2 regions of the Pseudoxanthomonas sp. 68-E7 genome follow, and region 1 is predicted to be linked to the other one. Evidence: riboswitches for the same ligand, from Rfam matches in the RefSeq annotation. Region 1 holds a riboswitch; the other holds the start of a gene.
What was found. Region 1 has a riboswitch for glycine ahead of gcvP (aminomethyl-transferring glycine dehydrogenase). Riboswitches for the same ligand answer to the same signal wherever they lie in the genome.
Positions count from the first base shown of each region.

Region 2: another riboswitch for glycine. It lies ahead of AC3DE2_RS00925 (trimeric intracellular cation channel family protein); the one in region 1 lies ahead of gcvP (aminomethyl-transferring glycine dehydrogenase).

Region 1 covers NZ_JBYMTI010000006.1:255,089-265,197, forward strand. Annotated here, with positions in the region: gene AC3DE2_RS16035 (LTA synthase family protein) at 1-1,600, opposite strand, end outside; gene gcvP (aminomethyl-transferring glycine dehydrogenase) at 1,738-4,656, opposite strand; glycine riboswitch at 4,709-4,821, opposite strand; gene AC3DE2_RS16045 (VOC family protein) at 4,987-5,445, shown strand; gene AC3DE2_RS16050 (multidrug effflux MFS transporter) at 5,442-6,698, shown strand; gene AC3DE2_RS16055 (hypothetical protein) at 6,720-7,148, shown strand; gene AC3DE2_RS16060 (metal-dependent hydrolase) at 7,201-7,740, opposite strand; gene AC3DE2_RS16065 (M2 family metallopeptidase) at 8,021-10,039, opposite strand; gene AC3DE2_RS16070 (YrbL family protein) at 10,083-10,109, opposite strand, start outside.
Region 2 covers NZ_JBYMTI010000001.1:192,942-203,050, forward strand. Annotated here, with positions in the region: gene groL (chaperonin GroEL) at 1-578, shown strand, start outside; gene AC3DE2_RS00920 (3-deoxy-7-phosphoheptulonate synthase) at 919-1,992, shown strand; gene AC3DE2_RS00925 (trimeric intracellular cation channel family protein) at 2,180-2,797, opposite strand; glycine riboswitch at 2,908-2,999, opposite strand; glycine riboswitch at 3,014-3,102, opposite strand; gene AC3DE2_RS00930 (GNAT family N-acetyltransferase) at 3,158-3,664, shown strand; gene AC3DE2_RS00935 (acyltransferase family protein) at 4,039-5,232, opposite strand; gene AC3DE2_RS00940 (hypothetical protein) at 5,368-5,697, opposite strand; gene scpC (succinyl-CoA:acetate CoA-transferase ScpC) at 6,022-7,536, opposite strand; gene AC3DE2_RS00950 (AsmA family protein) at 7,658-9,853, shown strand.

The DNA.
Region 1 (10,109 bases):
CTCCATTGGTCCATGCAACCACCGGTAAAGTATGCATCTTGCGTTTGTCCTCGGGAGTCCAATGCGTGGGGTCCTGAGAGCTGATGAAACCGCTCTGATGGTAGACAAGGAAGTCGTCGCCCAGGAATGGCAGGTGGTCACCGAACATTACTAGCAGGGTCGGGCGACCGGAATTCCGGATGTGTCGAACCAGTTGGTTGAAGCCCGTCACCGCGTCGCGTACGCCTGTAGCATATGTGCTGAGCAGATCGACGGCTTCCGGATTCAGTCGTCCTTTCGGTTTTATATTGATGCGCGGTTTGTCCGCATAGCGATGGGAACCATCAAGGTAAGGGCCATGATTCTGCATGCTTACGGCGAAAATGAACTTCGGTGTGTCTCCCTTGTCAAGTTCGTCCGCTATGAAGCGGGACAGCACCGTGTCTTTCACGAATCCCGAACTGGCGCCCTCGAATGAAGCGTTGTCCGTAGACTCGAAGCGCGAGAAACCGAAACGGGGATATGCTTTGTCCCGATTCCAGAAATGGCTGCTATAGGGGTGGATGGCAATCGTTTCGTATCCAAGTGCGTTGAAGTCTGACGCCAGTGTCGGGATAGGGCGGTTGACGTATTGTGCGTACGGAATACTTCCGACAGGCAGATTTGCATTGGACAGCCGGGTGATGAACTCGAACTCTGTGTTGGCGGTATAACCTCCAAAAATGGGAGAGAACAAGTTGCTGCGTGACCCACTCTCAAGCTCGGAGAGCAAGGCATCTGAAAATCCAACACCCGGCAGCAGGGTCGGATCCCACCACGCCTCATTCATGATAACGATGATATCGGGTCGTCCTGATGGCGAAGCTGGCGCGCTGCTCTGGCTTGAAAGCACCCGCCGTATCGCGTCCTCGTTGTATTCAGCAGGTGGAAGGATGAGCGCGGTACTAGCGTTCATCAGCAAACTGAGCAACTGTCCGTTGGCGCGTGTGTTGGCCTCGGGGTCCCAGTTGAAATTGGAAATGCCCAAATGATCCAGCCCAGTCGCCACGGCACTGCCGCGGAAACGGGCATTCTTGAAGTTGTAGTCGGGAAGCGCCGCCAGCATAAGGAAAGATGCGGCGCAGATGGCATGAACAGCCATGCCGGCGGGAGGTGGAAAAGATTTGCGAAATAAATGACGGCGTGCGAGCCATAGTAGCCAGCCACATGCCATGATCAGGACCAAGAAAACCCAGAACGCACCAGTGCCCCAGAGAATTTCGACAACGCCGCGATATTGGCCCGACAACAGGAAATCGCTCGAGTTAATCGAACTGCCAAGTTTTTCGAATTTGATGTGATTGGCAATGGAATAAAGCAGGAAGGCCAATACTCCGGAACCGATGGCAGCGGGAAGCGAAAACAACAATCGCGTACCAGCAATTAACAGGCTCAAATAGCATGCGGAAACAATACTGGGGGTAAGGGTGGTCCTTAGCCAGTCAAACGTATTTCCTGCTCCCCGGTAGATGATTTCCCCAGCCAGAATGGCGAGCCATGCTGCCAACAGGATAATGGCGGCTTCTTTAAGAAAGCAAAGGATCTGCTTGAATTTTAAGAGCAATGGATGTGCTGGGCTCATGTCTTGACGTGCGGCTCGTATCAGCGAGGTTTCCGACTTCTGGTGTGAATAGTACGCGGTGACCGACCATGGCTGTCAGCCCGGGAAAAGAAAAGCCCCGCATCAGCGGGGCTTTTCTCGACAAACTGCAATCAAATTCACATCACGTTCGGCTCGCTGAAGGCTTCCGGTTCGCCGGCGAAGGCTTCCACCGGGATGCAGCTGCAGAACACGTTCTTGTCGCCATGCACGTTGTCCACGCGCGCCACCGGCGGCCAGTACTTCTGCAGCTTGAGGCTGGGCAGCGGGAAGGCGGCCAGCTCGCGCGGGTAGGCGTGGGTCCATTCGCTGGCGCTGACCTGGGTGGCGGTGTGCGGGGCGTGCTTGAGCGGGTTGTCCTCGCGATCCAGGCGGCCGTCCTCGACCGCGCGGATTTCGTCGCGGATCTGGATCATCGCGTCGATGAAGCGATCCAGTTCGTGCTGCGATTCGCTCTCGGTCGGTTCGACCATCAGCGTGCCGGCCACCGGGAAGCTCAGGGTGGGGGCGTGGAAGCCGAAGTCGATCAGGCGCTTGGCCACGTCCTCGGCGCTGATGCCGGTGGCGTCCTTGAGCGGACGCAGATCCAGGATGCACTCATGCGCGACCAGGCCGTTGCGGCCGGTGTACAGAGTCTCGTAGTGCGGGGCCAGGCGCTTGGCGATGTAGTTGGCGTTGAGCAGCGCCACCTGGGTGGCCTTGCGCAGGCCGGCCGCGCCCATCAGGGTGATGTACATCCAGCTGATCGGCAGGATGCTGGCGCTGCCGAAGCTGGCCGCCGACACCATGCCCACGTCGCCTTCGCCGCCCAGCGTGCGCGGCAGGAACGGTGCCAAGTGCGACTTGACCGCGCACGGGCCCACGCCCGGGCCGCCGCCGCCGTGCGGAATGCAGAAGGTCTTGTGCAGGTTGAGGTGGGAAACGTCCGAACCCCACTTGCCCGGCTTGGCCACGCCGACCAGCGCGTTCATGTTGGCGCCGTCGGTGTACACCTGGCCGCCATGCTGGTGGATGATGTTGCAGATCTCCACCACGTCCTCTTCGAACACGCCGTGGGTGGAGGGGTAGGTCATCATGATCGCGGCCAGGCGATCGCTGTACTTCTCGGCGGCGCGGCGGATGTCCTCGACATCGACGTTGCCGTTGCTGTCGCACTTGGTGACCACCACCTGCATGCCGCACATCTGCGCGCTGGCCGGGTTTGTGCCGTGCGCGGATTCGGGAATCAGGCAGATGTCGCGCTTGGCCTCGCCGCGCGAGCGGTGGTAGGCGCGGATGGCCAGCAGGCCGGCGTACTCGCCCTGCGCGCCGGAGTTGGGCTGCAGGCTGACCGAGTCGTAGCCGGTGCATTCGACCAGCATGGCTTCCAGGCCGTCGATCAGTTCCTTGTAGCCCTGCGCCTGGTCGGCGGGCGCCAGCGGATGCAGGTTGCCGAACTCCGGCCAGGTCACCGGGATCATCTCGGCGGTGGCGTTGAGCTTCATGGTGCAGCTGCCCAGCGGGATCATGGTGCGATCCATCGCCAGATCCTTGTCAGCGAGCGCGCGCATGTAGCGCAGCAGCTCGTGCTCGCTGTGGTGGGTGTTGAACACCGGGTGGGTCAGGAACGCGCTGGTGCGGCGCAGGGCTTCCGGAATCAGCGACGGCGCGGTGGCGTCCAGCGCGTCGATGGTCGGCAGGGAGGCGCCGGGATTGGCGAACACGCTCCACAGCGCTTCCACGTCGGCGCGGGTGGTGGTTTCGTCCAGCGAGATGCACAGCGAGCCGTTGCCGCGCACGCGCAGGTTGATGCGGGCCAGTTTGGCGCGGGCCAGGATCGCCTGGGCGGCGTCGCCGGCGTCGATGCACAGGGTGTCGAACGCACTGGCATGCACGGACGCATGGCCGAGCGAGCGCAGGCCTTCGGCGAGGATGGCGGTCAGGCGGGCCACCCGGCTGGCGATGCGGGTCAGGCCTTCCGGACCGTGGTAGACCGCGTACATCGAGGCCATCACCGCCAGCAGCACCTGCGCGGTGCAGATGTTGGAGGTGGCCTTCTCGCGGCGGATGTGCTGCTCGCGGGTCTGCAGGGTCAGGCGGTAGGCGGGATTGCCGTCGGCGTCCACCGACACGCCGATCAGGCGGCCAGGCATGGAGCGCTTGTAGGCGTCGCGGCAGGCCATGAAGGCCGCGTGCGGGCCGCCGAAGCCGAACGGCACGCCGAAGCGCTGGGTGTTGCCGACCACGATGTCGGCGCCCATTTCGCCCGGGGTCTTGAGCAGGGTCAGCGCCAGCAGATCGGTGGCCATGACGAACAGCGCCTGGTGGCCATGGATGATCTCCGCGTCGCGGCCCCATTCCTCCAGCCAGCCGCTGGAGGCAGGGTACTGCACCAGCACGCCGAAGTAGTCGCCGGCGGCCAGCTTTTCATGGAACGCGTCGGTCGACCGCACGATCTCGACGGTCAGGCCGAGCGGTTCGGCGCGGGTCTGCAGCACTTCGATCGTCTGCGGATGGGTATCGCCGGCGACCAGGAACACGTTGGATTTGGACTTGGCCGAGCGCTTGGCCAGGGTCATCGCCTCGGCGGCGGCGGTGGCTTCGTCCAGCAGCGAGGCGCTGGCGATTTCCATGCCGGTCAGGTCGGTGATCATGGTCTGGAAGTTGATCAGCGCTTCCATGCGGCCCTGCGAGATTTCCGCCTGGTACGGGGTGTAGGCGGTGTACCAGGCCGGGTTCTCCAGGATGTTGCGCAGGATCACCTTGGGGGTGTGGGTGCCGTAGTAGCCCTGGCCGATGAAGCTCCTGAACACCTGGTTCTTGTCGGCGACGGCGCGGATCTTGGCCAGCGCTTCCTCTTCGGTCATCGCGGCGGGCAGGGCCAGCGGCGCGGCGGACTTGATGTTGGCCGGGACGATGGCGTCGGTCATCGCCTCCAGCGAGTCGTGGCCGACCACGCGCAGCATGTGCGCGATTTCGGCATCGTTGGGACCGATGTGGCGGGCGATGAAAGCGTCGTGGTGCTCGAGATCGCGAAGCGAGGACGGAGTCTGGGACATGGGCAGGGGCATCCGGAAAAGGCATGAAGCCGGGCGTGCGAAGTGCGCACGTGGGTGCCCCTCTGTCCTTTTGCCTGAGAGTTTGGAAGCGCCGCGGACGAGGTCGCGGGGTGCTTCGTGCCCCTTCGGCGCCGGCGCGTGGCCGATCTCTCCAGAGTGTTTGCAGCGGCGGTGGTATCGGGCCTGAGCGATTACGGGCGTTTGCGCCTTCGGCAGCGGGTTTCCCCGCTTCTCCCACCTGGTCTTGCGGCGCGGATTATAGCCTGCGGCCGCCCGCACCGTCCCGGTTGGCCTTACCATGTCCGGCTCCCCGCGCCGGCATCCCTGTTCATGAATGCGCCCCCCTTCCGACTGCTGCGCCTGGACCACGTGGTCCTGCGTGTCCGCGACCTGGCGGCCATGCGCGCCTTCTATTGCGGGGTGCTGGGCTGCGCCGTGGAGCGGGACCGGCCGGAGCTGGGCCTGCTGCAACTGCGGGCCGGGGAGTCGCTGATCGACCTGGTCCCGGTGGACGGCAAGCTGGGCCGGCTGGGCGGGGCCGCGCCGGGCGCCGGCGGCCGCAATGTCGATCATCTGTGCCTGCGGGTGGAACCCTTCGATCGCGAGGCGCTGGCGGCCTACCTGCAGGCGGCCGGGGCGAACCTGGGCGAGTTCGGCGAGCGCTATGGTGCCGACGGCATGGGGCCGTCCCAGTACCTGGAGGATCCGGAAGGCAACACGGTCGAGCTGAAGGGGCCGCCGACCTCGCCACCGGTGGATCCGTCCGCCGCCGCCGGGAGCGCGCCATGACCGGCGTCCGCAAGCTGCCGTCCAACCGCCGCCTGGCCCTGTTGCTGGGCGGGCTGGCGATGTTCGGCCCGTTCTCCATCGACACCATCTTCCCCGCGTTCAATGCGATGGGTTCGCAGCTGGGCGTGGACAAGCTGGCGATGCAGCAGGTGATCAGCGTGTACCTGCTGACCTATGCGCTGATGAGCCTGGTGCATGGTCCGCTGTCGGACGCGTTCGGCCGGCGCAAGGTGATCCTGGGCGGCCTGTTCGTGTTCCTGCTGGCCTCGATCGGCTGCGCGCTGTCGCAGGACATGGCCACGCTGCTGCTGTTCCGCGCGTTGCAGGGATTCTCCGCCGGCGTGGGCTTCATCGTCGGCCGCGCGGTGATCCGCGACGTGCTGCACGGCGACGACGCGCAGCGGCTGATGAGCCAGGTGTCGATGATTTTCGGCATCGCCCCGGCGATCGCGCCGATCATCGGCGGCTGGATCCTGGGCTGGAGCGCGTGGCCGGTGATCTTCTGGTTCCTGGCCGGCTTCTCGCTGCTGTTGCTGCTGACGGTGGGCGTGTGGTTGCCGGAGACGCATCCGCCGGAAGTGCGGGTGAAGGTCTCGCCGAAGCACCTGCTGCGCGATTACTTCGCCATCGCCCTGAATCCGCGCTTCCAGCGGCTGGCGCTGGCCGGCTCGCTGAGTTTCGGCGGCATCTTCCTGTACATCGCCTCGGCGCCCATTTTCGTGATGGATCGGCTGGGCCTGAACGAGCAGCAGTTCGCCTGGCTGTTCCTGCCCACCATCGGCGGCATGACCCTGGGCGCGTTCGTGTCCGGGCGCGCGGCCGGACGCATCAGCGGCACCCGGTTGACCCGCATCGGCTTCGCCTGCATGGGCGTGTCGACGATCGCCAACATCGCCTACAACGCGTGGGCCGGCGACGCCATCGGCATTCCGTGGGCGGTGTTGCCGATGTGCCTGTCCGCGTTCGGCGTGGCGCTGATCTTCCCGATCCTCACCCTGGCCATCCTCGACATGTATCCGCGCCAGCGTGGCGCGGCCTCGTCGCTGCAGGCCTTCAGCAACCTGCTGATCAACACCATCATCGCCGGCGTGATCTCGGCGCTGCTGAGCCGTCATGGCCTGTGGCTGGCGCTGGGCGCGGGCGTGCTCACGCTGGGCGGTTGGGTGATGTGGCGTTGGGAAGCCCATGTGAGCAAGCGCGCCGAGGCCTGCCCGAAGGAACCCGCGGCGCTGGAACCCACCGATCAAATCTGAGCTTCAATCAAGGAATCCCCGATGTCCACGAATTCAAAGGCCCGCCGCGACGCCAAGAAGCGCAAGGTGATCAAGGCGCGCAACCTGGCCCGCGCGAACGCGCCGGCGATCGAGCCGCATGCCGAACTGCGCAATCCGCAGGGTGATCTGCTGGCCGGTATCGTGCGCCAGGCCGGCGTGTGGGTGCTGGGCATGGACGGCCGCATCGCCGGCAGTTCCGACAGCGCCGCCGAAGTGCTGGCGATGATCAAGCGCGCCGCCGCGTTGCACGAGGCCAACGGCCAGCCGGTGCGCCTGGTCTATTCGGACGAACTGCGCGACACCGCGGTCATCGAAGCCGCGGCGCAGGGCATGAGCCTGGAAGATTTCGAGAAGAAGCTGGAAGCGGACATGCGCGCCGGCGGCGAAGAGGCCGATGCCGAAGCGGACGCGGCGCCCACCCAGCATTGAAGGATGTCCCCGCAGGAGCGACGTCAGTCGCGACCGGGACGCTCGGGATGCTTCATCGCGACTGACGTCGCTCCCACAGGCGGCGGGGCGCGGCGAGCGTTGCCGTCAGCAGCAGCGCCGGCAGGCCGATCCAGCGGGCCTCGGACAGCAGTACCTCCACGCCGCGCGCGCTGAAGAAGCGGTGTGCGAACGGCGATACTTCGATGACCTGCCACGGTGCGAAGAAACGCTGCTCCGACCACGGCCACAGCAGGGCTACGCCCAGGCCACCGTTGGTCAGCATGTCCAGCAGGGGATGGGACAGGGCGGACAGGCCGACGAAGAGGAAGGCGCCCATCGCCGTCGTGCGCAGCGACCGCCGGAACAGCGCGGCCAATGCGCCCATGACCAGCGCGAACACGATGGAATGGCTGGCGCCGCGATGGCCCAGCGCATCGGCATAGGCGATGCCGAACTTGAACGCGACCACATCCGCATCCGGCAGCATCGCCGCCATCGCGCCGGCCAGCAGCAAGCGCGGTGGAATGCGCCGGCGACCGAGGCCAAGACCGATCGCGGCGGGCACCAGGGCATGGGCGAAGACGGTGGGCATGCGTGATTCCATCAAGGCGGGGCGCCAGCATCGCCGCCGTCCTTGAAGTGACGGTGAAGCAGGGCGGTGGAGGTCGAAATCCTGTCGCGTGATCCGGACATCGCGAACAGGCCATGGGGAGCGCGCGCCGAATCGGCATCCGTCCGGCCGCGCCAGCCGAGTCTGGAATGCCTGGGGCCTGCCCGCAGGCGACGCACTTTCGCCACAACACGGCGTTATCCGACCGCGCAACGAACAAGGCCGGCTTGCGCCGGCCCTGTCCAGTTCCCGCAAGGGGAGGTCAGCCCTTCTTTTTAGCCGGTTCCGCCGGCGCCACGGGTGCGGCCGCGGTGGTCGCGGCCGGCGGTGCCTGCCAACCGCAGGTCTGGCCTTCGTTCTGCTGCTTCAGCCATTCCTGCAGCGGCGCGAAGTATTCCAGCACCGCGCTGGCGTCCATCTTCTCGGTGCCGGTGAGTTCCTTCAGCGTGGCCTGCCACGGCTGGCTGGCGCCCTTTTCCAGCATTGCCCAGAAGCGCTGGCCGGCGACCTTGTTGCCATAGAAGCTGCAGTTGTACAGCGGGCCCTTGTAGCCGGCGGCGTCGCACAGGCCCTTGTAGAACTGGAACTGCAGGATGTGCGAGAGGAAGTAGCGCGTGTACGGCGTGTTGCCCGGCACGTGGTACTTGGCGCCCGGATCGAAGAAGTCCTCGCCGCGCGCGCTCACCGGCGCCACGCCCTGGTAACGCGCCTTCAGATCCCACCAGGCCCGGTTGTAGTCGGCCGGCTTGATCGAACCGTCGAACACGCCCCAGCGCCAGCGATCGATCATCAGGCCGAACGGCATGAAGGAGACCTTGGCGAGGGCCATGCGCATCTGCGCGTTGATCAGCGCGTCGTGGCTCTGCTGCTGATCGCCGACCAGGCCGATGGACTTGAGGTAATCCGGCGTCATCGCCAGCACGATGGTGTCGCCGATGGCCTCGTGGAAGCCGTCATGCGCGCCGTTCTGGAACAGCGGCGGCAGCTTGTTGTAGGCCAGGTAGTAATAGACGTGGCCCAGCTCGTGGTAGATGGTGGTGAAATCTTCCTCGTTGGGCTTGATGCACATCTTGGTGCGCACGTCCGGACCGCCGCCGGGTTCGCCGCCCATGTTCATGTCCCAGGCGCTGGCGTGGCAGACCACGTCGCGGTCCAGCGGTTTGATGAACTGGGTCTTGGACCAGTAGCTCTCAGGCAGCTTGGGCATGCCCAGCGACACGTAGAAATCCTGCGCGCGTTCGGTCATCTGCCTGGCCACCGCCAGCTGCGCGGCGCGTTCGGCCTGGAACTGCTGTTCGGTCGTCGGCGCCGGGCCGGCCTTGCCCAGTTCCTTGACGAAGTCGGCCTGGTACTGCGCCTTCAGCGCCTCGCTGATGTCCAGGCTGCCGGCGTTCTTGTACGGCTGCAGCATGTCCCACAGGTTGCCCCAGTCCTGCTGCCACATGTTGCCGGTCAGGTGCGCCGGCAGCATGCCGTTGACCTGGCCCTTCTCCACGCCATAGGTGGCCTGCAGCTTGGTGCGGGTGTAGCAGTGCAGCTGTTCGTACAGCGGCTTGACCTGGCCCCACAGGCGATCGGTCTCGGCGGCGATTTCCGCCGGGGTCATGTCGTAGCCGCTGCGCCACATTTCGCCGGCGTCGGCGTAACCCAGTTCCTTGGCGCCTTCATTGACCAGTTCGGCGAAGCGGGTGTAGTCCTTGCGCATCGGCTGGGCGATGGTGTGCCAGCCCTGCCAGGCATCCAGTTGCGCGTCGTAGTCGCGGCTGCTGCGCAGCACGTCTTCCAGTTGGCCCAGATCGCGGCACTTTTTGGCGTCGCCTTCGCCCGTGCAGTACTTGCCCGCGCCGTACATGCCACCCATCTTGGACGCCAGCTTGGTGAGTTCCTCCAGCTTGGCCGGATCCTTCGGCGCGGGCATGGCGGTGGACAGCTTGAGCAACTGGATGGCGCGCGCGGTTTCCGGCGACATCTGCTGGCCCTCGAACTTCCTGGCCTGCTCGATCCACACGTTCAGCTGCGCCAGGTAGCGCTCGTTGTATTTGGCTTCCAGCAACTGGCTGTCGTCGTTGATGTAGGTGTTGGACAACCACTGCGAGGCGGTGATTTCCGGATACATCTTGCGCAGTTCCTGGTTCACCCGGGCGATGAACTGATCCGCGGTCTCGCCCTTGGGGGCGGCGGCCGGCGCGGCGGCGTCCTGGGCGTCGTCCTTGTTGCAGGCGGACAGGGCCAGCACGCTGGCGCCGATGGCGAGTGCGAGCAGGAGATGGCGTTGCTTCACGGGATGTCCTTCAGGGGTGCGGCGGGCGCAGGAACCCGGAAGGCTAGTGCGGCGGCGGTGCGTCCGCAAG
Region 2 (10,109 bases), on a different contig from region 1:
AGACCTCTTCGGACTACGACCGCGAGAAGCTGCAGGAGCGCGTGGCCAAACTGGCCGGCGGCGTGGCCGTCATCAAGGTCGGTGCCGCCACCGAAGTCGAGATGAAGGAAAAGAAGGCGCGCGTCGAAGACGCCCTGCACGCCACCCGTGCGGCCGTCGAGGAAGGCGTGGTCCCGGGCGGCGGCGTCGCCCTGATCCGTGCCAAGGCCGCCATCGAAGGCCTGAAGGGCATCAACGAAGACCAGACCCACGGCATCCAGATCGCCCTGCGCGCGATGGAAGCCCCGCTGCGCGAAATCGTCACCAACGCCGGCGAAGAGCCCTCCGTGATCGTCAACAAGGTCAAGGACGGTTCGGGCAACTTCGGCTACAACGCCGCCAACGGCGAGTTCGGCGACATGGTCGAGTTCGGCATCCTGGATCCGACCAAGGTCACCCGCACCGCGCTGCAGAACGCCGCGTCCATCGCCGGCCTGATGATCACCACCGAAGCGATGGTGGCCGAGGCCCCGAAGAAGGACGAGCCGGCGATGCCGCCGGGCGGTGGCATGGGCGGCATGGGCGGCATGGATTTCTGATCCGGCTTTCCACGCGGTACCGCGACACCGGAAAACCCCGCCGCAAGGCGGGGTTTTTCTTTGGGCCACCGCAGGCTGCTCCAGTGGGAAGGGCCGGGTGCTTGCAAATGAAACATTTTGCATCGCGGCAAACCTGTGCTATCAATGCACCCTCATGAACGCAGCCCGCGCCAGCTTTTACTTTTGGTACTACTTTCCGATGCCGCTGGCGGAGGAAGGACTGCGCTCACCCTGACGAAACGTTCAGACGCATTCCCGAAAGCCGCCAGCGAACCTGGCGGCTTTTTTGCTTCCGGGGCTGGCGACATCGAAAACAGACAAACAACCTGGAGATTCCCCGATGGCGCCCCATACCGACGACCTGCGCATCCGCAAGCTGGAACCGCTCACGCCTCCCGCCGAGGTGATCGCGGAACTGCCCTGCGATGAAGCCGTATCCGAAACCGTCACCCGCAGCCGGCAGGCGCTGCACGAGATCCTGCAGGGCCGCGACGACCGCCTGGCGGTGGTGATCGGTCCCTGTTCCATCCACGATCCCATCGCCGCGATGGAGTACGCGCAGCGCCTGCGCCCCTTGCGTGATGCGCTGGGCGGGGAACTGGAAATCGTCATGCGCGTGTATTTCGAGAAGCCGCGCACCACGGTGGGCTGGAAAGGGTTGATCAACGACCCCGGCCTGGACGGCAGCTTCCGCATCAACGAAGGCCTGCGCCTGGCGCGCGGCCTGCTGCGCAACATCAATCGCCTGGGCCTGCCGGCTGGCTGCGAATACCTGGACACCACCTCGCCGCAGTACATCGCCGACCTGGTGGCATGGGGCGCGATCGGCGCACGCACCACCGAGAGCCAGATCCATCGTGAACTCGCCTCCGGCCTGTCGTGCCCGGTCGGCTTCAAGAACGGCACCGACGGCAACGTGAAGATCGCCGCCGACGCGGTCAACGCGGCTTCGCATCCGCATCATTTCCTGGCCGTCACCAAGGAAGGCCGATCGGCCATTGCCGCCACCACCGGCAATCCGGATTGCCACGTGATCCTGCGCGGCGGCAAGGCGCCGAACTACGACGCCGGCAGCGTCGAGGCGGCCAGCCGGGTGCTGGCGAAGGCCGGCCTGGCGCCGCGCCTGATGATCGACGCCAGCCACGCCAACAGCCTGAAGGATCCCGAGAACCAGCCCGCGGTCATCGAGGACATCGCCGCGCAGATCGAGGCCGGCGAGACCCGCATCATCGGCGCCATGATCGAAAGCCATCTGGTCGCCGGCCGCCAGGATCTGGTACCGGGCCAGACGCTGGCCTACGGGCAGAGCATCACTGATGGCTGCATCGGCTGGGATCGTTCGGTCGCGGTGCTGGAACGACTGGCGGCCGCGGTGCGCCGCCGCCGCGAACGCAACGTGTCGCAGGCGGCGTAACGGGAAAAATCGCGGGCCGCAGGAGTGGCCCGGGTGCGAAGGCGATCCGTCTCCCTCTCTCCGGATCGCCGGCGCAGTTCCCGGAGCCGCTCCTGCGTGGTGCGGAGGTCTTCGCCACGGTGATGTCCTTTCCTGCCACCGCGTGTGATTTGCTTGCGCGGCTTATTGGGGAAGGGCTCGCGGCCGGTCAGTGGACTTCGTCGCGGTAGACGAACTTCGGCACGTCCCAGTTGTAGCGGATCGCCATCAGCCGCAGCAGGAAGCCACCGCCCAGGCAGCCCAGCGTGGTGGTGGACTCGTTCACTCCCTCATGCAGCAGGAGCAGATACGCCGCGCCGGTGAGCAGCGACACGCTGGCATACAGTTCCTTGTGGAACAGCAGCGGGATTTCATTGCAGAGCACGTCGCGCAGGACACCGCCGAAGGTGCCGGTGAGCATGCCGGCGATCACCACGATCACCGGCGCGTGCCCGGCCTCGCGCGCGATCGCGCAGCCGATCAGGGTGAAGGCGACCAGGCCCAGCGCATCCAGCCACAGGAAGGCCTGGCGCAGGTGGTGCATCCAGCGGGCGACGAAGGTGGCGACGATGGCTGCGCCAATCGTGTAGCCCAGGTACTCGGGATGCTTGACCCAGCCCAGGGGATAGTGGCCCAGCACGATGTCACGCAGTGAACCGCCGCCGAGCGCGGTGACCGAGGCGATGATGACGACGCCGAACAGATCCATCCGCCGGCGGCCGGCGGACAGCGCGCCGGTCATGGCTTCGGCGGTGATGGCGACGAGGTAGATCAGGGACAGCAACATGTCGGGTATCCGGCAGGAAAGTGGCCGGAACCGGCGTGGGTGCGCACGCGGCAGCCACGCGCCAGGGGCGCGCGGGGCAAGGCGCTCGCATCAAGACCGGAATCCGGTGCCGCTCCCGCTGTCCTTTTGCCTGAGAGTTCGGCGGCGTGGGCCGCTTGCCCCTTCGGCGGGTCATCGAAGACCTCTCTCCAGATCGGCGTGGGTGGACGCAGTGGATGGCTGCCGACGGCAACCGGGCCTGAGCGATTATGGGAGCCTGCGCCTTCGGCGGGAGCCGCGTGGCTCCACTCTCCTGCATCCGGCGCGCACTTTAGCAGAGCCGGATGTGAAAATGCCGGCTCCGTTCGTCCACCTGTCGCCATGATCGCCTACGCCCTGCGCACCGAAACGCCCTCCGACCTGCCCGCCATCCGCGCCCTGATCAGCGAGGCCTTCGCCGGCGCCGAGCACAGCAGCGGCACCGAGGCGGCGATAGTCGACGCCCTGCGCGCGCGCGCCGAACTGAGCCTGGCGCTGCTGGCGGAACAGGGCGGCCGGGTGATCGGACATGTGGCGTTTTCGCCGGTGGTCATCGACGACGGCGCAGCCGGCTGGTACGGACTGGGACCGGTGGCGGTGGCGCCGGATCGACAGGGCGTGGGCGTCGGTGCCGCGCTGATCGAAGCCGGCTTGGCCCGGCTGCGCCAGGCCGGCGCGGGTGGCTGCGTGGTGCTGGGGGATCCCGGTTACTACGCGCGCTTCGGATTCGCGCACGACGCCGCGTTGCGCTACGAAGGCGCGCCGGCCGAATACTTCATGGCGCTGACCTTCGATGGCAGTCGTCCGCAGGGCGCGGTGAGTTACAGCCTGGCGTTCGAGGCTTCCTGACGAAGTCGCCGGCAGGCGCGCGTCCTGCTGCGGTTCGGAAAAATGGCATCCATCCGCGGATGCCGCATCTCCGCCTTCCTTTGCTTCGCCCTTCGGAGAAGGGGGATTGAGGGGATTTGTGCTCAGCCCCAAAAGCAAATCCCCCGTCGCCCGCTGCGCGGACGCCCGCCCTCTTTTTTAAAGGGGGCTAAAAGAGCACTGGAAGTGCTCTGCTTTTCCTCCCCCTTCGAAGAAGGGGGACCGAGGGGGATTTGCTCTCCGCGCCAAAAACAAACCCACCGTCACCTGCCACGCCGGGACCCGCTCCTTTTCACTTTCAACATCCGAATGGCGGGTCAAGAGGGTCATGAAGGACGTCAACCCGCAACAGCGCTTCAGCGGTATTCCAACCCGCGCGGCTTGCGCCGCCCGTTGAGCCAGGCGCCGATGAAGCTGTTGCGTACCAGCAGGTCGTAGCTTGACAGCAGCAGCGCCATCGAAACCAACAAGACCACCAGGAACTCCACGAACCACGGCCATTGCACGCGCGACATCGCCACCTGCATCGCCATCACCACCGGCAGGTGCGCGAAATAGATCCAGTACGAAGCATCGGCCAGGTAGCGGCGAATCCGGCTGTGTCCGGACAGGAAGCGCAGCCCCATGCCAACCAGGGCGAAGCTCCAGCTCCAGCCGGCGATGGAATAGGCCACCGCGTAGGCCAGCGTAACCATGTCCCGGGGCGCGGCGACCAGTTGCGGCGCAAGCCCGATGTGCAGCATGCAGCCGATGGTCGCCACGACCGCAATCGCCAGGTGCAGTGGCCAGTGGCCGGCCCAGCCCCGCAACAGTTGCGGTTGCCGATGCAGCAGCCAACCCAGGCCGAAGGCGCTGCCGAAAGCGATCCACGCCGCCAGGCTGGGATACAACGACTGGTCCGGTGTCGGGATGCCAAACCAGGCGAACCACGAGGCATGCGTGGCCAGCGCGGATCCCAGCGGTATCGCAAGCAGCAGCGGGCCGATCGGCGAGGCGAACAGGCGCACGCCGGCATCGGCGGCGCGTTGCACGAATGCGCTGCGGCCAAGCGTGGCACGCACCAGCATCGCGGCGATGTAGCACAGCAGCAACACGTACAGGAACCAGAGATGCGTGAGCGGGAAATGGCGCGGCGACAGCGGCGGGGTGGGAGGGGCTTCGGGCATCTTTCCGTTGTTGACCAGCCAGGCGTTCCATGCCGCCACCGCGAGGATCGCCATCAGCATCGGGAACCAGCCGGACAGCAGGGGCATGGCGATGCGCTTCCCGCGATCGCGGATGAATGCCCGGGTTCCCATGCGTTCGTGCGCCAGGCGCGCGAAGAAGCCCGCAAGCAGGAAGAACAGCAGCATGCGGAACATGTGCGGCACGTAGAACGCCAATCCGGCCCATGCGTTCGGGGTCGCATCATGGGTGAGCCAGAAGTACTGCGCGCCGGGCAGCCAGGACATGCTGGCATGCACGACCAGGCCGAGCAGCAGGGCGATGGCGCGCACGGCATCCAGGCCGTGCAGGCGTTCGCCGGAAGGAGGGACGGGTGTGGATGGCATGGAATGCTCCGAGGTCGGGATGCAAGGGGCCGCACCGCATGCGACGGGCTTGCGGCCGGTGAGGTACTTCGGTTCGAGGCCGGAGGCGCCGGCATTGCGGGAATGCGCGGTTCAACGCGCTGGAAGCGCTTCAGCTCATTTCAGCTGCGCCAATGCCCCGCGCGGGCTGCCGCCATTCCGGGCGCCGTCGATCTTCCGGCGAGCCCGCACCAGTGAAAGCATCCTGGCCAACAGGTCGACGCCGCCCTGGCGAACAGGCACCGCTGCGCGCCTGGTCGACGTTCGGGCAGGCGCGCAAATGTTGCGCGGTGATCCCCCGTGCCGGATCGGCAGGGTCTTGAACGTGGCATGCACGGCTGCGGGAAACCTTGAATACGATGCCGGAGGAGCGTCGCGGCGGCGCACCGAAGGCGTGCGGGCGTCGATCGCGGTCATGGCGGGGATGGTAGGGGTGATCGTATCCATGGGCTTCCCGGCGCGGACTTCGCGCCCTCGACACCATGATTCGCGCCGGCGCGCGAAACATCACACCCGCCCGCAGGAATTTTCAAGAAGCGGCCCGGCCCTGGATCCGGCGCCGTCGTGTTCCGAGGCGGATATCGAATCCGGCGATGGCCTCGCTCCATTCAGGCCATGGAGCGGGCGCCTGCCCTGTCCCAGGGCTAGCGGCTCCCGATGGCGAAAGACTGGCGGGAAGCTCCACGCTTGCCCTCGCAACACTCCCCGACCGCCGAATGACGGGTAGGGGAATATCGAGTGCTTTCTTCCTTCCGAGGAAGGAGGACTGCCTCAGCCCTTCATGCTGCCCGTATCCAGCCAGCGCTGGTGCCAGGACAAGGCTTCGGGCAGCAGGTGCGGCGTGTGGCGGCCATAGCTGGCATGCAAGGCGCGCTCGTAATAGTCGGTCAGCAGGTCGCGGTAGTCCGGATGCGCGCAGCGGGCAATCAGCACGCGGGCGCGCTGCTTCGGCGACAGGCCGCGCAGATCCGCCAGGCCCTGTTCGGTGACGATGATCGAGACGTCGTGCTCGGTGTGATCCACGTGGCTGACCATCGGCACCAGCGAGGAGATGCTGCCACCCTTGGCGATGCTGGGGCTGAGGAAGATCGACAGGTAGCCGTTGCGGGCGAAGTCGCCGGATCCGCCGATGCCGTTCTGGATCCGCGAACCCATGATGTGGGTGGAATTGACGTTGCCGTACAGGTCCGCTTCCACCATGCCGTTCATGCAGATGCAGCCGAGCCGGCGCACCAGTTCCGGATGGTTGGAGATCTCCTGCGTGCGCATGACGATGCGCTCGCGATAGAAACCGATGTCCTGCTTGAACACCTCGTTGGCTTCCGGGCTGAGCGCGAAGCCCGTGCACGAGGCGCTGCGCAGGACGCCGTCGCGCAGCATGTCCAGCATGCCGTCCTGGATGACCTCGGTGAAGGCGGTCAGGTCACGGAAGCCGCTGGCCGACAGTCCCGCCAGCACGGCATTGGGAATGTTGCCCACGCCGGACTGCAGCGGCAGCAGGTTGGGCGGCAGGCGGCCCTGTTTCACCTCGTGCTGCAGGAACTCGATCAGGTGCGCGGCGATCCGCTGGCTGGTGGCGTCGGCGGGATTGAACGGGCTGTTGCGATCCGGGCCGTGGGTGCGCACCACCGCGACGATCTTGTCGGGATCGCAGCGCAGCGCGGTGTCGCCGATGCGATCGTCCGGATGGATCAGCGGAATCGGCTTGCGGTGCGGCGGCAGGGCGGTGCCGTAGTAGATGTCATGCATGCCGTCCAGGCCTTCGGGCTGCCAGTCGTTGACCTCCACGATCACCTTGCGCGCCAGGTCCAGCCAGGTCTTGTTGTTGCCCAGCGACGTCGATGGCACCAGCGCGCCGTCCTCGCGGATCGCCGAGGCTTCCACCACCGCGGTATCGATCTGTCCGTAGAAGCCGAACCAGGTGTGCTGGGCGACGTGGCTCAGGTGGGCGTCGATGTATTCCAGCGTGCCGGCGTTGATGCGCTGGCGCGTGTCCGGATCGCTCTGGAACGGCAGCCGCAGGGCGATGCCGTCGACCTTGGCCAGCGCGCCGTCCAGTTCCGGCGCGGTCGAGGCGCCGGTCAGCAGGCGGATCTGGAAGCCGCGTCCTTCCGCGTGCCAGCGGTCGATCCGGTCGGCCAGCGCCAGCGGCACCTCCTTGGGATAGCCCGACCCGGTGAACCCGCTCATGGCCACGGTCTCGCCGGGCTGGATGTGCGCGGCGGCGGCCTCGGCGGAGACGACAAGCCCGCGCAGGCGCGGATGGCGGATACGATCGCTGGACATGCAGGCGCTTGGAAACGGAAAGCGCTCATTATCGCCGCGCCGGCCCGTCCGGGCACCAAGACCATCGGGGAATCCACAGCGCGCGATTTTCCGGGTCCGGTGGTTCGGGCATGCTGTGCGCATGAACAGGATGTCGAATCACGGGAATCCTTCCCGCTGGAACGCGGTGCGGCGCGGGTCGCTGCGGGTGGTCGTGGCCCTGCTGGCCATCTACGCGCTTTATCTGGCCGCGGCCAATCTGTGGATCAACACCGCCTGGGGCGAGCGCACGCTCAACCGCAAACCGGAGAAGTTCCAGATGCACTGGGCTGGCGGCCACAGCTGGTGGCCGGGCCGGGTCACCCTGCGCGACGTGCGCCTGCAGGGACAGGTCCGACGGATCGCCTGGCAGGCGCAGGCGGACGAGGTCCGCGGGCGCATCGCCCTGTCGCCGCTGCTGCGCCGGGAATTGCATGTGCCGTGGTTGCAGGCCGGCGAAGTGCGCGGAAGCATCCGCCAGGCGGCACGCGAACTGCCGGTGCCGCCCCCGGCCGACGGCGGCTGGGTCCTGCGTTTCGATCGCATCGCCAGCGACAGCGTGCGTCGCGGCGAGTTCGGTGGCCTGCGCCTGGAGGGCGACGGCAGCGCGCGGGTCGGCTTCGTCAAGCAACTGCGCGGTGGGCCGATGGAACTGCTGCCGTCGCGGGCGAGCTTCCACAAGGCAAGACTGATCCGCGACGGCGAGGAGGTGCTGCGTGACGCGGCGCTGGAGGCCACGTTCGCCATCGCCAGGCATCGGCGCGAGCAAGCGCCCGGCCTGCGCAAGCTGCTCAAGACCGACGCGCGACTGAAACTGCGCGGCACCACCAGCGCGATCGACGTCACCCCGGTGCCGGGCGACGTGACCCTGGCGCTGGTGCCGGGACGCGGCCATGCCGACATCGATCTGGGTTTTTCGAAAGGCGTGCTGACGCCGGGCAGCCGCCTGCGCTGGAGCATGCCGATCGGTGGACACGACGCCTCCGGCGCCAGCCGTGCCGATGCGCTGGGCATCGCGCTGGCGGTGGATCAGCGCGACATCGCCTTGCGGGTGAAGGCGCCGCCGCTGGCCGAAGGACGGATGTCGGTGGACGCCGACCTGCGCCTGCGCGGCCGCGAGGTTCCACTGGGCGATTTCCCGTCGTTGCTGCCGCGCGCCTCCGGACACGTGGTCGGGCGTTGGCGATTCTCCTCGCTGCACTGGATCACCAGCCTGTTCCCGCGCACCCCGTGGCTGCGCCTGGATGGCGCGGGCGATGTCGATGCCGACGTGCAGGTGGTGGACGGCAAGCTGGCGTCCGGCAGCCGCATCGGCGTGCCCGAAGTGGAAGCGGTGGCCGACGTGATGGGCAACCGCATCCGTGGCCGCGCGCACGCCGACATCCGCCTGGACGCCGGCGCCGGTGGCCAACTGGTGCCGCGCCTGCAGGCGGTGATGGAGCAATTCCATGTCGCCTCGGTACGCGCGCCGGACCGCCCCTACGTGCAGGGCCGCAACCTGCGCCTGTTCCTCAATGCCGATGGACAACTGCAGGATCTGCGCAACGCCATGCGCGGGCGGGTGGTGTTCGACAACGCCAACGTGCCGGACCTGCGGGTATACAACCCCTACCTGCCGCGCCGGCACATGCGCTTCGACGGTGGCGCCGGTTTCCTCAGCGGCGATCTGTCGCTGGATACCGCCGGCGATGTCGGCCAGGGCCGCCTGCGCATCACCGGGCGCGGTGCGCGCATGCACCTGGCCGGCATCGATCTGCGCGGCGACGTCGACATCGGCCTGGCCCTGCGCCGCGCGGACCTCAGGCGACGGGTATTCGTCGCCGATGGCAGCACCGTGCAGTTCCGCAACCTCGGTTTCCGCGAACCCGGCGGCGACGCGCGCAGCGGTTGGTGGGCGAAGCTGCGCCTGGATCGTGCGCGGCTGGACGTGGATCGGCCACTCAGCGCGGGCGGCAGCGCTGCGGTGCAGATGAAGGACGTGGGTTTCCTGCTGGCCCTGTTCTCGCGCCAGAAGGACTACCCGAAATGGGTCTACCGGCTGGTCGACGCCGGCCAGGCGCAGGCCGACGGCCGGGTGCAGTGGCGCGACGACGTGCTGGTGCTGGATCGGGTCAAGGCCAACAACCAGCGCTTCGACCTGCAGGCCCGGCTGCGCTTGCGGGGCCAGCGCCGCACTGGCCAGTTGTACGCCCGCTGGGGCGTGCTGAGCGCCGGGCTGGAATTGCAGGACAATACCCGGCGCTGGCACCTGGTGAAGGCGCGGGAGTGGTACCAGGCGCAACCGGATCTGCTGCGTTGAAGGCCGTTTTGCGCAGCTGAACGGTTTTGCCCCTATTCAGGTTTCCGGGGGAGAACCGTGAAACCGGTTACAGGATTTGCCTCGAAATTGGTCTGGCATCGGTAACATCCAAGCGGCACAAGGCTTTTGGTGAAAACATGGTTCCACGCTCAAATGTACTGCCCGGTTCTGTTTTGCAGTGCAGCGTGCAAGCCCGGTAACCGCTCCTTCACGATGGCCCCGCATCCCGACGTGGGGGAGGGAGCAAGCCCGCAAC